Regions from separate parts of the Cronobacter sakazakii genome, predicted to be linked through region 3. Evidence: predicted binding sites of a transcription regulator. Region 3 holds the regulator's gene; each other region holds the start of a gene.
What was found. Region 3 encodes PhoB, which activates phosphate uptake and scavenging genes when phosphate is short. Its sites were predicted from a motif close to CTGTCATAAAACTGNCNNAT; they were not measured.
Positions count from the first base shown of each region.

Region 1: a site for PhoB is predicted at 2,297-2,316, ahead of pstS (phosphate ABC transporter substrate-binding protein PstS). Genes of this name have one in related genera too.
Region 2: a site for PhoB is predicted at 2,437-2,456, ahead of kdgR (DNA-binding transcriptional regulator KdgR). Genes of this name have one in related genera too.

Region 1 covers NZ_CP011047.1:989,923-995,253, reverse strand. Annotated here, with positions in the region: gene glmS (glutamine--fructose-6-phosphate transaminase (isomerizing)) at 1-1,136, shown strand, start outside; gene CSK29544_RS04640 (hypothetical protein) at 1,216-1,833, shown strand; gene CSK29544_RS04635 (hypothetical protein) at 1,878-2,204, opposite strand; gene pstS (phosphate ABC transporter substrate-binding protein PstS) at 2,403-3,443, shown strand; gene pstC (phosphate ABC transporter permease PstC) at 3,583-4,542, shown strand; gene pstA (phosphate ABC transporter permease PstA) at 4,542-5,331, shown strand, end outside.
Region 2 covers NZ_CP011047.1:2,813,015-2,818,345, reverse strand. Annotated here, with positions in the region: gene CSK29544_RS13475 (MBL fold metallo-hydrolase) at 1-579, opposite strand, end outside; gene CSK29544_RS13470 (YebO family protein) at 600-887, opposite strand; gene mgrB (PhoP/PhoQ regulatory lipoprotein MgrB) at 957-1,100, opposite strand; gene CSK29544_RS13460 (YobH family protein) at 1,259-1,498, shown strand; gene kdgR (DNA-binding transcriptional regulator KdgR) at 1,554-2,345, opposite strand; gene htpX (protease HtpX) at 2,598-3,479, opposite strand; gene prc (carboxy terminal-processing peptidase) at 3,674-5,331, opposite strand, start outside.
Region 3 covers NZ_CP011047.1:4,332,783-4,338,113, reverse strand. Annotated here, with positions in the region: gene sbcC (exonuclease subunit SbcC) at 1-384, opposite strand, end outside; gene sbcD (exonuclease subunit SbcD) at 381-1,595, opposite strand; gene phoB (phosphate response regulator transcription factor PhoB) at 1,794-2,483, shown strand; gene phoR (phosphate regulon sensor histidine kinase PhoR) at 2,506-3,819, shown strand; gene brnQ (branched-chain amino acid transporter carrier protein BrnQ) at 4,218-5,331, shown strand, end outside.

The DNA.
Region 1 (5,331 bases), 1.2 Mb from region 3:
GCCCGGAAATCGAATCTAACGTGCAGTATGACGCCGGTGATAAAGGCATCTACCGCCACTACATGCAAAAAGAGATCTACGAGCAGCCGAACGCGATTAAAAACACGCTGGCCGGGCGCATCAGCCACGGCGAGGTGGATTTAAGCGAGCTGGGTCCGAACGCCGACGAACTGCTCTCTAAAGTTGAGCATATTCAGATTGTCGCGTGTGGCACCTCGTACAACTCCGGTATGGTTTCTCGCTACTGGTTTGAAGCGCTGGCAGGCGTGCCGTGCGATGTCGAAATCGCCTCGGAATTCCGCTATCGCAAATCCGCCGTGCGCCGCAACAGCCTGATGATCACGCTGTCGCAGTCCGGTGAAACCGCAGACACCCTCGCGGCGCTGCGTCTGTCTAAAGAGCTCGGTTATCTCGGTTCGCTGGCCATCTGTAACGTTCCGGGCTCATCGCTGGTGCGTGAATCGTCGCTGGCGCTGATGACCAAAGCCGGCACGGAAATTGGCGTGGCGTCCACCAAAGCGTTCACTACCCAGTTAACCGTTCTGCTGATGCTGGTGGCGAAACTGGGCCGTCTGAAAGGCGTGGATGCCGCCGTTGAGCACGATATCGTTCACGGCCTGCAGGCGCTGCCGAGCCGTATCGAGCAGATGCTCTCTCAGGACAAACGCATCGAGGCGCTGGCGGAAGATTTCTCCGACAAGCACCACGCGCTGTTCCTGGGCCGTGGCGATCAGTACCCGATCGCCCTGGAAGGCGCGCTGAAGCTCAAAGAGATCTCCTACATTCACGCCGAAGCCTATGCGGCAGGCGAGCTCAAGCACGGCCCGCTGGCCCTGATTGACGCCGATATGCCGGTTATCGTGGTGGCGCCGAATAACGAACTGCTGGAAAAACTGAAGTCCAACATCGAAGAAGTTCGCGCCCGTGGCGGCGTGCTGTATGTCTTCGCCGATCAGGATGCCGGCTTCACCAGCAGCGATAACATGAACATCATCCCGATGCCGCATGTTGAAGAGGTTATCGCGCCGATCTTCTACACGGTTCCGCTGCAACTGCTGGCCTATCACGTCGCGCTGATTAAAGGCACCGACGTTGACCAGCCGCGTAACCTGGCGAAATCCGTTACGGTGGAATAACGCGTTCTCGCGCGTGTTATGCTCTGAAGAGGTTGCCGGAAGGCAGCCTCTTTTTTTTAACGTCACGCAAAGGGATGTTATGTCGCTAAAGCGCTTTCTCGCCGGTACGCGGTTTTATCGGCTCATTACCTACAGCGCAGAGGTGGATGACGATATCGCCCACCGCAGGCTGCATAAGCTCAAACTTAAAATGGCCGAGCGCCACGATCTGCCCGATGTCCGCATCATCGGCTCGCGCCGTTTCTGGCGAGTGCCGGTGGGGTGCGTCTATGCCATGGCATTGAGTGCCGTCCTCAATCTCGCCGCGCTGCGGCCCGCTTTTTCTGTGCTGTGGATACTCTCAGGGGCTATCTGGCTGGTGTTGCTGATACTCGTGATGTTGATGGTAGAAAAAGGGCGACATCGCGGTTTGCAGCTGTTTCTCTTCAGCGCGTTTTTTCATGCGGCGTTAAGCCTGGCGACGCTGATTGCCGGCCTGATACTGTGGCCGTTTTCCGGTGTGTTCTGGCTCTGCTGGAGCGCGGGCGCGCTGCTGGTGTGGGCAGCATGGCGAATGATGAACAGTGAGGAGATGTTCAGGCTGGGCCGCTGGTGTCTTGCGAACAAAATGCGACGCGCTCATACCAAAGCCCTTCAGCGCCCTTCGGAAAAGCGCGCCTTAAAACGGGCAAAACACCGTAATGAGCCTGACCGATAAAAGGAGTAAGCTCCCTGCCTGAAGCCATACAGGGAGCCCATCGCTTATTTAATCTTGCTTTTTAAATCGTCCAGTTCACGGGACAGCTTGTCATTTTCCTGCTCCAGCGCCCGCAGGCGATTTTCCAGATCGCTATCTTTTCTGTCGTCCGAATAGCGGTTTTGCTCTTTGCGCTTATACGCCTCGACGGCCTTTTCCACATCCGAGATATCGACGTTAGACGGTGCCACGACGCCATCGCTGGTAAATATCGTCACCGGCGCGCCGTGAATACGGGTGCTGTGGTCATCCAGTTGAACCGGAGCTGCATAACTTATTGATGAAAAAGTAAGTAATGACGCTGCGGAGAAAAGTGACATTTTTTTTATCATTACGGCTATCCTTATAAATGACGGGCGGGTTGCGGAATTATAAAAGCATTAATATTCAAAAAGTTAAGTAAGACATTTCTGCATCTTTTTCATTGTCATAAAACTGTCATAATTCGTACATTTATCTGTCACCAAACTGTCCTACTTTGCTCACCGTAGCCACGAAACAATAAATTACGAACACCAGCAGGAGACATTATGAAAGTTATGCGTACCACCGTCGCAACTGTTGTCGCCGCGACCTTATCTCTGAGCGCTTTTTCCGCTTTCGCGGCAGCAAGTCTGACTGGCGCGGGCGCAACATTCCCGGCGCCGGTGTATGCCAAATGGGCGGATACCTACCAGAAAGAAACGGGTAACAAGGTAAACTACCAGGGTATCGGCTCCTCCGGTGGCGTTAAACAAATCATTGCTAACACGGTTGATTTTGGTGCTTCTGACGCGCCGCTTTCTGACGAAAAATTACAGCAAGAAGGGCTTTTCCAGTTCCCGACCGTGATCGGCGGCGTGGTGCTGGCGGTTAACCTGCCGGGCTTCAAGTCTGGCGAGCTGGTGCTGGATGGCAAAACCCTGGGCGACATCTACCTTGGCAAAATCAAGAAGTGGGATGACGAGGCTATCGCCAAACTGAACCCGGGCAAAAAACTGCCTTCTCAGAACATCGCCGTGGTGCGCCGCGCTGACGGTTCCGGTACGTCTTTCGTCTTCACCAGCTATCTTGCGAAAGTGAACGACGAGTGGAAATCCAAAATCGGCTCTGGCTCTACCGTTAACTGGCCGACCGGTCTTGGCGGTAAAGGTAACGACGGTATCGCCGCGTTCGTACAGCGTCTGCCGGGCTCTATCGGCTATGTGGAATACGCCTACGCCAAGCAGAATAACCTGACCTACACCAAACTGGTTTCTGCTGACGGCAAACCGGTCGCACCGACCGAAGAGAGCTTCGCCAACGCCGCCAAAGGCGCTGACTGGAGCAAATCCTTCGCGCAGGACCTGACCAACCAGAAAGGCGACGACGCGTGGCCAATCACCTCCACCACCTTCATTCTGGTTCACAAAGAGCAGAAGAAACCTGAGCAGGGCGCCGAAGTGCTGAAGTTCTTCGACTGGGCCTACAAGTCAGGCGCGAAACAGGCTAACGACCTGGATTACGCCTCTCTGCCGGACAGCGTGGTCGAGCAGGTTCGCGCTGCATGGAAGACCAACGTTAAAGACAGCAGCGGCAAAGCGCTGTATTGATCGAGATTTACCGATGATGGCGGATGGCGCTTCGCTTATCCGCCCTACAAAAATCCGGTAACATGCTGTTTTTTGTAGGCCCGGTACGCATCACGCTGCCGGGCATCATTCAAAACAGAGTTTAACTGAAGAGTGAAATATGGCTGCCACCAAGCCTGTATTTAACCCCCCCGGTAAAAAGGGCGATATGATCTTCAGCGCGCTGGTTCGTCTGGCTGCGCTGATTGTGCTATTGCTGCTGGGCGGCATTATCGTCTCCCTTATTTTCTCCTCCTGGCCAAGCATCCAGAAATTTGGTTTTTCTTTCCTCTGGACCAAAGAGTGGGACGCCCCTAACGATATCTACGGCGGGCTGGTGCCGATTTACGGCACGCTGGTGACCTCGTTTATCGCGCTGCTGATAGCGGTTCCCGTGAGCTTCGGCATTGCGCTGTTCCTGACGGAGCTGGCGCCTGGCTGGCTGAAACGCCCGCTGGGTATCGCCATTGAACTGCTGGCGGCTATCCCGAGTATCGTGTACGGCATGTGGGGGCTGTTTATCTTCGCCCCGCTGTTCGCGACCTATTTCCAGGAGCCGGTCGGCAACGTCCTTTCTGCGATCCCGTTTATCGGCGCGCTCTTTTCAGGCCCGGCGTTCGGTATCGGCATCCTGGCGGCGGGCGTCATTCTCGCCATCATGATCATTCCATACATCGCCGCGGTTATGCGTGATGTATTCGAACAGACCCCGGTGATGATGAAAGAGTCGGCTTACGGCATCGGCTGCACCACCTGGGAAGTTATCTGGCGCATCGTCCTGCCGTTCACCAAAAACGGGGTGATTGGCGGCGTTATGCTCGGCCTTGGCCGCGCGCTCGGCGAAACTATGGCGGTCACATTTATCATCGGCAACACCTACCAGCTCGACAGCCCGTCGCTCTACATGCCAGGCAACAGCATCACCTCGGCGCTGGCTAATGAGTTCGCCGAAGCCGAATCTGGGCTGCACGTGGCGGCGCTGATGGAGCTGGGCCTGATCCTCTTTGTGATCACCTTTATCGTGCTGGCTATCTCCAGGCTGATGATTATGCGTCTGGCGAAAAACGAGGGGGCGCGCTAATGGCGACGATGGAACTGCAAAACACCACGGAGCTTGCGGAATCCCGCCGCAAAATGCAGGCGAAGCGCCGCATGAAAAACCGCATCGCCCTCACGCTCTCTATGGCGACGATGGCGTTCGGCCTGTTCTGGCTTATCTGGATCTTAATCTCCACGGTATCGCGCGGGTTTGACGGCATGTCGCTGGCGCTCTTTACCGAGATGACGCCGCCGCCGAACACCGCCGGTGGCGGCCTTGCGAATGCGCTGGCAGGCAGCGGGCTGCTGATCCTGTGGGCGACGGTTATTGGTACGCCGCTTGGCATCATGGCGGGTATCTACCTCGCGGAATATGGCCGCAAGTCGTTTCTCGCGGAAATCATCCGCTTTATTAACGACATTCTGCTTTCTGCGCCGTCTATCGTCGTCGGGCTGTTCGTCTACACCATCGTGGTGGCGCAGATGGAACACTTCTCCGGCTGGGCGGGCGTGATTGCGCTGGCGCTGTTGCAGGTGCCGATTGTTATCCGCACCACCGAGAACATGCTCAAGCTGGTGCCGGACAGCCTGCGTGAAGCGGCCTACGCGCTCGGCACGCCGAAATGGAAGATGATCTCCGCCATTACGCTTAAAGCTTCTGTGTCGGGCATCCTGACCGGCGTGCTGCTGGCGGTCGCGCGTATCGCGGGCGAAACCGCGCCGCTGCTCTTTACCGCGCTCTCCAACCAGTTCTGGAGCACGGACATGATGCAGCCTATCGCCAACCTGCCGGTGACGATTTTCAAATTCGCCATGAGCCCGTTTGCCGAAT
Region 2 (5,331 bases), 1.5 Mb from region 3:
AACGGCAGTGATGTTCAGCTCTTCCAGAGACTGATTGCCCCACCAGTCAAATTCTGTGACGTTGCGGATGCCGCGTTTCACAAACCATGCCTTCAGCCCCAGCGGCACAAAAAACGCCGCATCAGGAAAACGTTTCGCAAGGCGGCGGACCGTGCTGTTGTCCAGATGATCGTAATGATTATGGGAAATCAGCACCGCGTCGATGCGCGGCAGGCGGGCAAGCTCCAGCGGTAGCGGCGTTTTACGAACGGGGCCATAGAAATTCACGGGCGAAGCCCGGCGGGAGAAAAGCGGATCGGTGAGCAAATAGCGACCGTTAAGACGCAGCAGCAGCGTGGCATGGCCGAGCCACCAGACGCCGTCTTCGACGCCGTCAATAACTGCAGGCTGCCACCACTGGCGGATAAACGCGTCGTACCCGCCAGCAGGCGGATGCGGCAGCCCCTGCGCTTTACGTTCATCCTGCCAGCGGCGCAAATCGCCGGGCTGATGCCCGACTTCACGCGTGTTGCAAAACCCGTCCGGGCGGTGATGCGCTTTTGTAGGGTCGTACCAGGGGTTCTTCCAGACCATGCCCATCACCTCCGGGGCGTTGATGGTTAACGTTCAGCCACAAGGCGGACGAAACCGTCATCGTCATCCTGTGTTGCGTCAGCAGATGCCGCAGGCGTCTGCGCCTCCGGCTCGTTCGCCTCACACAGACGACGCAACAGTGCGGTCTGACGCTTTTCCTGTTCAAGCAGCGCTTCCAGCAGTTCGACCTGCTGGTTTGCGCGCACGCTTGCGCGATTGATAAAGAACCAGGCCACCAGCGCCACGATGGCACCAAAGAGAGAAATCGCCAGGGCGGCGAAATTTAAAGCACCAGAATTGATAATGTCGTTCATGCTAACCACCTCAGGGAAACGCGCTATCTTACCACCGCGGCGGCGCAAGGGCATCGCCTGAGTGACGCGTTACCAGGGAATGAACTTATTGATAGTACAAATGCCGCTGAAAAACTGAACGTCCTGATCGCACATCACATTGAGCGTCTGCATCCACAACAATAAACAGGCCACCAGCACGGCCAGCAAAATAGCCCATCTGAATTTTTTCACTACCTTCTCCGTTACGGCATCTACGGGGCCAAATTATCACGGAAACCTTAAACCAAATATCACTGTAACGTTAACTCACGGAATACGGAATCCTCTCCTTGTGACGCAGCGGCAGCCACGGCAGGCTGTATGCCTGAACGTTAACAAACGGAGCCGTAATGCGCTATTTGATTCGTATTGCCGCACTTTTAGTGGTGGCCTGGGTTGCGCTGCTTTTCAGCGGTTATGGGATATTAATTGGTAGCCACGAGAACGCTGCAGGACTGGGATTACAGTGTTGCTACCTGACGGCAAGACAGGTAGTGAGCACACAGTTCATTCATTCTGACAGCGGACTTATCGGCATTACCGCCTGTCCGGTACTGCGCAAAAGCGAAACCGTCGTGGACAACGGTTAATCAGACGCAGTAAAAAGCCGCAGGCTCGCTGCGGCTTTTCATCAGAACGGGTCTGTCAGAACGGATAGTTGTTATACCCCATCTGTGCGGAAATTTTCCGCGCGGAGGTATGCAGGATCTCAACATACTCGTGCAGGCGTTCTTCGGAGAAACGCAGCGTCGGGAAAGAGATACTCAGCCCCGCGATAACCACGCCAAAGCGGTCGAATACCGGCACCGCGATGCAGCGCAGCCCTTCTTCCTGCTCTTCGTTATCTTCGCCGTATCCCTGCTCGCGAACCTGATCCAGTACCGGCAGCAGCGCGTCGGTAGAGACAATAGTGCGATCGGTACTCCGCTTATACTCGACGCCTTCGAGGATCTGTCGAACTTCATCGCGGTCGCGCCAGGCCAGCAGCACTTTACCGATAGCGGTACTGTAGAGCGGGTTACGACGACCGATGCGCGAATACATACGCAGGTTATACATGGAGTCGATTTTATGGATGTAGACAATGCTGTCTTCATCCAGCGCGCCCAGGTGAATGGTCTCTTTTGTCAGACGCGACAGTTCGCGCATCTGGATATCTGCGCTACGAATAAGGTCGACATTCTGCAATGCGCGCGCGCCAAGCTCAAAGAGCTTGAGCGTCAGAGAATATTTTTCCGACTCGCCTTCCTGAGCCACATAACCCAGTGATTTCATCGTCTGCAAAAAGCGGTAAACGGTGCTTTTTGACATCATGACGCGCTGCGACAATTCGGTGATACCAATTTCGCGCTCTTCACCCAATGCCTGCAAGATACCAAAGACCTTGAGCACCGAAGAGACGGAGTCAGGCTGTTTATCTAATTCTGCGATTGCCATTGATCACCTCGATCGCATTTGTTTTATAAAAATCAGAACCGGTTTTTATTATAAATTCCGCGCGCCGGTGCCGCAATGAATCTGTGCGCGCACATCATAAATCTGCGACATCCAACCGCATTGGGCCACAGGATATATCTTTCGCACCAGATCAAACGCTTAAGATGAACGTACCACTCGAAAGCGCCCTGCCCGCACCGCCAAAAAAAAGCGCGCCACGAGGCGCGCTTTCGTCTTCTATCGCTTACGCAATTATTTCAGGTATTCGCCGCTACGCAGCGCTTCGATACGTTTATCGAGCGGCGGGTGCGTCATGAACAGTTCACTCAGCGATTTTGATTTACCATTGATGCAGAACGCCATCATGCTGCTCGCTTCCTGCGGCTCATAGCTGGTTTTCAGGCGCTGGAGTGCGGCGATCATTTTCTCGCGTCCCACCAGTTTAGCGGAGCCTGCGTCAGCGTGGAATTCGCGGTAGCGCGAGAACCACATGGTGATAATGCTCGCGAGGATACCGAATACCAGTTCCAGCACGGTCGCGACCGCGAAGTAAATCAGCGGGTTGCCGTTGCTCTCTTCGCCTTCATCGCGGTTGCCGCCGAGGAAACCAGCCGCCACCTGCGCAATGATGCGCGAAATGAAAATCACAAAGGTGTTCACCACACCCTGAATCAAGGTCATAGTGACCATGTCGCCGTTGGCGATGTGGCTGATTTCATGCGCGATAACCGCTTCCGCTTCATCACGGCTCATGTTCTGCAACAGGCCGGTACTTACCGCTACCAGCGAGGCATCGCGGCGAGCGCCTGTTGCGAAGGCGTTGATATCCGGCGCGTGATAGATAGCCACCTGCGGCATCGCGATACCCGCCTGGCGCGACTGCTGCGCCACGGTATCCATCAGCCAGCGTTCTGTTTCATTACGCGGCGCTTCGATAACTTCACCACCCACCGATTTCAGCGCCATCCATTTGGACATCAGCAGCGAAACGATCGAGCCGCCAAAACCAAACAGCAGCGCCATGATCAGAAGGCCCGTCACGCTGCTTGACTGGATCCCTGTCAGGCTGAGCACCAGACCGAACACCACCATAACGGCCAGGTTAGTCAACAGGAAAAGCGCAATTCGCATCATAATTTTCTTTTTACCTCGGTTTCACAATACGCATTATGCGATTACACACATCGTAGGGGCGCGCGCGCCGTTTTCAAGCATCAACGGCTGGCAAGTCCCTAAAAATACGAAACTTTACATTTTGTAGCATTTCACTGACGGGGGATTAACACGACATAAAAAACCGGCGCCTCAGAGGACGCCGGTTGGGGATTTTACTTCTGAGAGTCAGCGGGCTGAGCCGTTTTCTCTTTGGTCATCTTCGCCAGGTCAAGAGCGATATGCACCGTTTCATCGAGATACGGATCGGGCTCCTGATAATCCTTCGGCAGATCCTCGAGCTTCGCCAGCGGCGGTTTGCCGGCACGCTTCAGACGGTCGTTAATACGCGCCAGTCGGGTTGCGTCATCCTCATGGTTCTCTTTTTCACGCTGAGCAAAGTTAAGCGACACAATGTTGCGCTTATCTTTCATCGCGTTATAACGAGCAATATCCTTGATGATGTACTGGAACTCCGGATCTTTCGCGATACGGTCGTTGTGATCTTTCAAAAGCTCAGGGCCGAACGGCTTCAGGTCGCCAGATTTTTCATACGTGGCGGCGTTGATGCTATCCCACGGCAGCGCGTTATCCTCGAATTTCTCGCCGGTTTCCGTCTCTTCATTGCCGGTTGGCATGATGATATCTGGCGTGACCCCTTTACGCTGGGTACTGCCGCCATTGACGCGGTAGAATTTCTGGATGGTGTACTGCACGGAACCCAGCGCTGGCCATTCCGGGCGCAGCATCTGATCGTAAATACGGTTCAGTGAACGGTACTGCTGCACGGTGCCTTTCCCGAAGGTTGGCTCGCCGACAATCAGCGCACGGCCGTAATCCTGCATGGCGGCGGCGAAAATCTCAGACGCCGAGGCGCTGAAACGGTCGACCATCACCACCAGCGGGCCTTTGTAATAGACCACACCGTCGGTATCGCGATCTTCACGGACCTTGCCGTTGTTATCACGCACCTGCACGACCGGGCCGGACGGAATAAACAGACCGGAGAGCGATACCGCTTCCGTCAACGCACCGCCGCCGTTGGAACGCAGATCGATGATGACACCCGCGACGTTCTGCTTCTCAAGCTTCTGGAGCTGCACTTTCACGTCATCGGTCAGGCCAACGTAGAAGCCAGGAATATCCAGCACACCGATTTTTTCTTTACCGACATTTTTCACCGACATCTTCACGGCGCGATCTTCAAGACGAATGCGCTCGCGCGTCAGCGTCACAATGCGGGTTTTGGTACCTTTACCGGCAGGCAAAATTTCAAGGCGCACTTTGCTGCCCTTTGGCCCTTTGATGAGCGCGACGACGTCATCAAGACGCCAGCCGATCACATCCTGCATCTGCTGGCCGACCTGGCCTACACCGACAATGCGATCGCCAACGCTAATCGCCTTGCTTTTCGCCGCCGGGCCGCCCGCCACCATAGAATTAATGACGGTATAGTCATCATCCATTTGCAGAACGGCACCAATGCCCTCAAGCGAGAGGCTCATTTCGGTGTTGAACTGCTCGGTGCTGCGCGGTGAGAGATAGTTGGTATGCGGGTCGATTTCATGCGCGAACGCGGTCATCGCCAGCGAGAACACATCTTCGCTGTTGGTTTGCGCCAGGCGGCGAATCGCGAATTTATAACGCTTGGTTAGCGTTTCGCGGATTTCCGCATCGGTTTTACCGGTCAGCTTCAGGCTCAGCTCGTCATATTTGACTTTGCCGTCCCAGAGCTTATTCAGCTCCGCCTCGCTGGAAGGCCAGGGCGCCTTGCTGCGATCGATATCAAACGTATCGTTACCGGTAAAATCCATCGGTCTTTCCAGCACTTTCA
Region 3 (5,331 bases):
TTTATCGGCGACGATTTTGCCGTCTTCGCAGCGCGCCAGCTCCACGCGCGGGGCCTGTAAATTGCCGTCCGGCTGGCCGCGCGCGCGGCTCTGGCTCCAGAAGGCGCGCCAGGCGACGCCTTTGACTTCAAACTCCACTTCCGCCAGACACTCGGCGGTGTCGCGCGTCATCAGGTCATTCTGGCTTTGCGACAGCGCGTTCAGGCGCGGCGTGCGGTGGTAGAGCGCAAGGCAGATGGCGTCGAGCAGCGTGGTTTTGCCCGCGCCGGTCGGGCCGGTAATGGCGAAGAGCCCGTTGCTCGCGAACGGTTCGGCGGTAAAGTCGATTTTCCATTCGCCTTTCAGCGAGTTCAGGTTTTTTAGGCGCAGGGTTAAGATTTTCATGCCTCGTCCTCCTCGTGCAGGCTCTCCAGCGTGCGGGCGAAGAGCGTGCGCAGGCGCGCTTTCTCCGGCTCCTCAAGCGATTCCAGCTCCAGGCGGCGTTCAAACACCTCTTCCGGCCCCAGCTCGCTGAGCGTTTCGGTGCTGAGCGTGCCGAGCGCGCGCTCGCGCATTTCTCGGCTGCGACGCAGAAGGACGACTTCCACCGGCAGGCTTTCGGTAAGCTGGCTTATCTGACGGTGCATATCATGCAGAAACTCGCCGGTGTCGATTTCGATATCGAGCCAGACTTTCGGCTCATCCGGCGCGTCGCGCCACTGTTCGAGCTGCGCGGTAATGGATTCCAGACTGCCTTTCAGCACCGCCAACGGCTGGCTGACCGGTACCGGCAGGGCTGTGACATCGCGCAGTTTGCCGTCTGCAAACTCCACCAGATAAACGCTTTTCTCTTTGCCGGTTTCATCAAAGCTCAGCGCAATCGGCGAGCCGCTGTAGCGGATATGCTCGCAGCCCGCCACTTTCTGGGCGCGGTGAATATGTCCGAGCGCGATATAATCGGCGGGCGGAAAGCGGTCCGCCGGGAAGGCGTCGAGCGTGCCTATATAGATGTCGCGCACCGCGTCACTTTTGGTCACGCCGACGGTGGTCAGATGGCCGGTCGCGATAATCGGCAGGTTACGCTCGCCGCGAAGCGCGCACGCGGCCTCATAGCTCTGCTGGTAGTGCAGGCTGATGGCTTCCAGCAGTTGCTGCTGCTTTTCACGGCCTGACTGCCCGCTGAGGCTTCGCAGTACGTCGCGCGGGCGTAAAAACGGCACCGGGCAGAGCACGGCACCCGGCTCGCCGTCGCGGCGGTACAAAAGCGTGGCCTGCGTTTCTGGCGTGAGCTGCGCGCTCGCGATAACCTGCGTGTTCAGGCAGGCCAGCAGTTCGCGGGATTCATTGAGCGTCGCGACCGAATCGTGGTTGCCGCCAAGCACGATAAGCGGGCAGTTCGCCGCCTGGAGTTTGACTACAAAGCGGTTGTAGAGCTCACGCGCATAGCTTGGCGGCGCGCCGGTATCGAAGATGTCGCCCGCGACGATAATCGCATCCACCTGATGCGCTATCGCCGCCTCCAGCAGCCAGTCGAGAAAAGTTTCATGTTCGGCGGCACGGCTTTTGGCGTAAAAATTTTGTCCAAGATGCCAGTCTGAGGTATGCAGAATACGCATGGAATGCCCTGTGGCGAAAAAGCGAGAAGGGGATTATAAACATCCAGTACGGCGGGTGTCCTGTTTCGTCGCGCCGCCGGGTTTTTCCCGGCGTGCTGACAGGTCATCTAACGGTCATCTTTTTCATAAATCTGTCATAAATCTGACGCATAATGGCGCCGCATAACATACTGTTTACTTTATTTAACAGGGCGAATCATGGCGAGACGTATTCTGGTCGTTGAAGATGAAGCACCTATCCGCGAGATGGTGTGTTTCGTACTGGAACAAAACGGCTTCCAGCCGGTGGAAGCGGAAGATTATGACAGTGCGGTGAATCAACTCAATGAGCCCTGGCCCGATCTGATTTTGCTGGACTGGATGCTGCCCGGCGGATCGGGGATCCAGTTTATTAAACATATCAAACGCGAAGCGCTGACCCGCGAAATTCCTGTGGTGATGCTGACCGCGCGCGGCGAAGAAGAAGATCGCGTGCGTGGCCTGGAAACCGGGGCTGACGATTACATTACCAAACCGTTCTCCCCGAAAGAGCTGGTGGCGCGTATTAAAGCGGTTATGCGCCGTATCTCGCCGATGGCCGTTGATGAAGTTATCGAAATGCAGGGCTTAAGCCTCGATCCGTCATCCCACCGCGTGATGACCGGCGAAAATCCCCTCGATATGGGGCCGACCGAATTCAAGCTGTTACACTTCTTTATGACGCACCCGGAGCGCGTTTACAGCCGCGAACAGCTGCTGAATAACGTCTGGGGCACCAATGTGTATGTCGAAGATCGCACCGTGGATGTGCATATCCGCCGCCTGCGTAAGGCGCTGGAGCAGAGTGGTCATGACAGAATGGTTCAGACGGTGCGCGGCACGGGTTATCGGTTCTCAACCCGTTTTTAAACCCAAAACAGGAGTGTGACGCGTGCTGGAACGGCTGTCATGGAAAAGACTGGTGCTGGAGCTGTTGCTCTGCTGTATTCCGGCGCTGGTGCTCGGGGCGATATTCGGCTATCTGGCATGGTTTTTACTGGCGGCAGTGACCGGATTGCTTATCTGGCATTTCTGGAATCTGCTGCGGCTCTCCTGGTGGCTGTGGGTGGATCGCAGCATGACGCCGCCGCCCGGCAGCGGGAGCTGGGAGCCGCTGCTCTACGGCCTGCACCAGATGCAGTTGCGCAATAAAAAACGCCGCCGCGAACTGGGCAATCTTATCAAACGCTTTCGCAGCGGCGCGGAATCCCTGCCGGACGCCGTGGTGCTGACCACGGAAGAGGGCGTCATCTTCTGGTGTAACGGCCTTGCGCAACAGCTTCTCGGCCTGCGCTGGCCCGACGATAACGGCCAGAACATCTTAAACCTGCTGCGCTACCCGGAATTCACCAGCTATCTGCGCGGCAAGGAGTTCAACCGGCCATTGCACCTGGTGCTCAATAACGGGCGTCATCTTGAGTTTCGCGTGATGCCGTACAGCGAAGATCAACTGCTGATGGTGGCGCGCGACGTCACGCAGATGCATCAGCTCGAAGGCGCGCGGCGCAACTTCTTCGCAAACGTCAGCCATGAGTTGCGCACGCCGCTCACCGTGTTGCAGGGGTATCTGGAGATGATGCACGAGCAGACGCTCGAAGGGCCGCTGCGTGAAAAAGCGCTGCACACCATGCGCGAGCAGACCTTCCGCATGGAAGGGCTGGTGAAACAGCTACTCACGCTCTCGAAAATCGAGGCGGCACCCGCGATGCAGCTTAACGAAACCATCGACGTGCCGATGATGCTGCGGGTGGTGGAGCGCGAGGCGCAGACGCTGAGCCAGCAGAAGCATACCTTCACGTTTGAGGTCGATCCGCAGCTTAAAGTGCTTGGCAACGACGAGCAGTTGCGTAGCGCGATTTCAAACCTGGTGTATAACGCGGTCAACCATACGCCTGCCGGGACGCACATCACGGTGCGCTGGGAGCACGTGGCGAACGGCGCGCGCTTTAGCGTGGCGGACACCGGGCCGGGGATTGCTGCGGAGCATATTCCGCGCCTCACTGAGCGGTTCTATCGAGTTGATAAAGCGCGCTCGCGCCAGACGGGCGGCAGCGGGTTAGGGCTTGCGATTGTGAAACATGCGCTGACGCACCACGACGCGCGTCTGGAGATTGAAAGTACGCCTGGCAAAGGCACGACGTTTTCCTTCCTCCTGCCGGAGCGGTTAATCGTCTCCGCGCCCGCCAAAGCGCTTTCTGACGCTTAATTCGTCAACCTTTCTTTCCAGGGCCAGCCATAAGCTGGCCTTATTCATTTTTTCGCCGACTCTGAACGCTTTTTACAGCGTTTGTCGCTTTTTTGCTCGCGCGAATCGCCGGAGGTTTTTTACGATTTTAGATTTTATCACTGCTCTGAAACTTAGATCTGGCATAAAGGTCTGGTTTTACGATCCTGTCTTGCCTTTAAACGTTATAAGCGTTTAAATTGCGCCCCTGCTATTGCCAGACCGACTGTTTTTACCTGGTAAATCGAAAAACAATTCTTCGCCAGCGTAATCGGGAAGCATATCCCGCTGTCAGCTCTGCAAATAGCCGCGTTTTCGTCAGGTGACTGGCGATAAAAAATTAGTCAATTTCAACACCACATCCACAGGCAGTAAATCTTATGACCCATCGTTTAAAATCGCGCGACATTATCGCACTGGGGTTTATGACCTTTGCGTTGTTTGTCGGCGCGGGCAATATTATTTTCCCTCCCATGGTTGGTTTGCAGGCCGGTCCGCATGTCTGGACGGCGGCGATCGGCTTTCTTATTACCGCCGTGGGTCTGCCTGTGCTGACCGTGGTGGCGCTGGCGAAAGTTGGCGGTGGCGTTGACAGCCTGAGCCATCCGATTGGCCGCGTCGCGGGCATTCTGCTGGCGACGGTGTGCTATCTGGCCGTCGGGCCGCTGTTCGCGACGCCGCGCACCGCGACCGTGTCGTTTGAAGTGGGTATTGCGCCGCTCACCGGCGACGGCGCGCTGCCGCTGCTCATCTACAGCCTGGTCTATTTCGCGCTGGTGATTCTGGTGTCGCTCTATCCGGGCAAACTGCTGGATACCGTGGGCAACTTCCTGGCCCCGCTGAAAATCATCGCGCTGGTGGTGCTGTCGGTGGCGGCGATTGTCTGGCCGGCGGGTGATATCAGCGTGGCGACAGACGCCTATCAGAAAGCGGCGTTTTCTAACGGCTTCGTGAACGGGTATCTGACGATGGATACGCTCGGCGCAATGGTGTTCGGGATTGTTATCGTCAACGCGGCGCGTTCGCGCGGCGTGTCTGATTCTCGTCTGCTGACGCGCTACACCATTTTCGCGGGCCTGATGGCGGGCGTCGGCCTGACGCTGCTCTACCTGGCGCTGTTCCGTCTCGGTTCTGACAGCGCGACGCTGGTGGATCAGTCCGCCAACGGCGCGGCGATTCTGCATGCGTATGTTCAGCACACCTTCGGTGGTGCGGGCAGCTTCCTGCTGGCGGCGCTGATCTTCCTCGCGTGTATGGTGACGGCGGTCGGCCTGACCTGCGCCTGCGCTGAGTTTTTCGCGCAGTATCTGCCGCTCTCTTACCGCGCGCTGGTGTTTATCCTGGGTCTCTTCTCGATGGTGGTGTCGAACCTTGGCTTAAGCCAGCTGATTCAGTTCTCCATTCCGGTGCTGACGGCCATCTATCCGCCGTGTATCGCACTCGTTGTGCTGAGCTTTACCCGCGGCTGGTGGCATAATTCGGGCCGTGTTATCG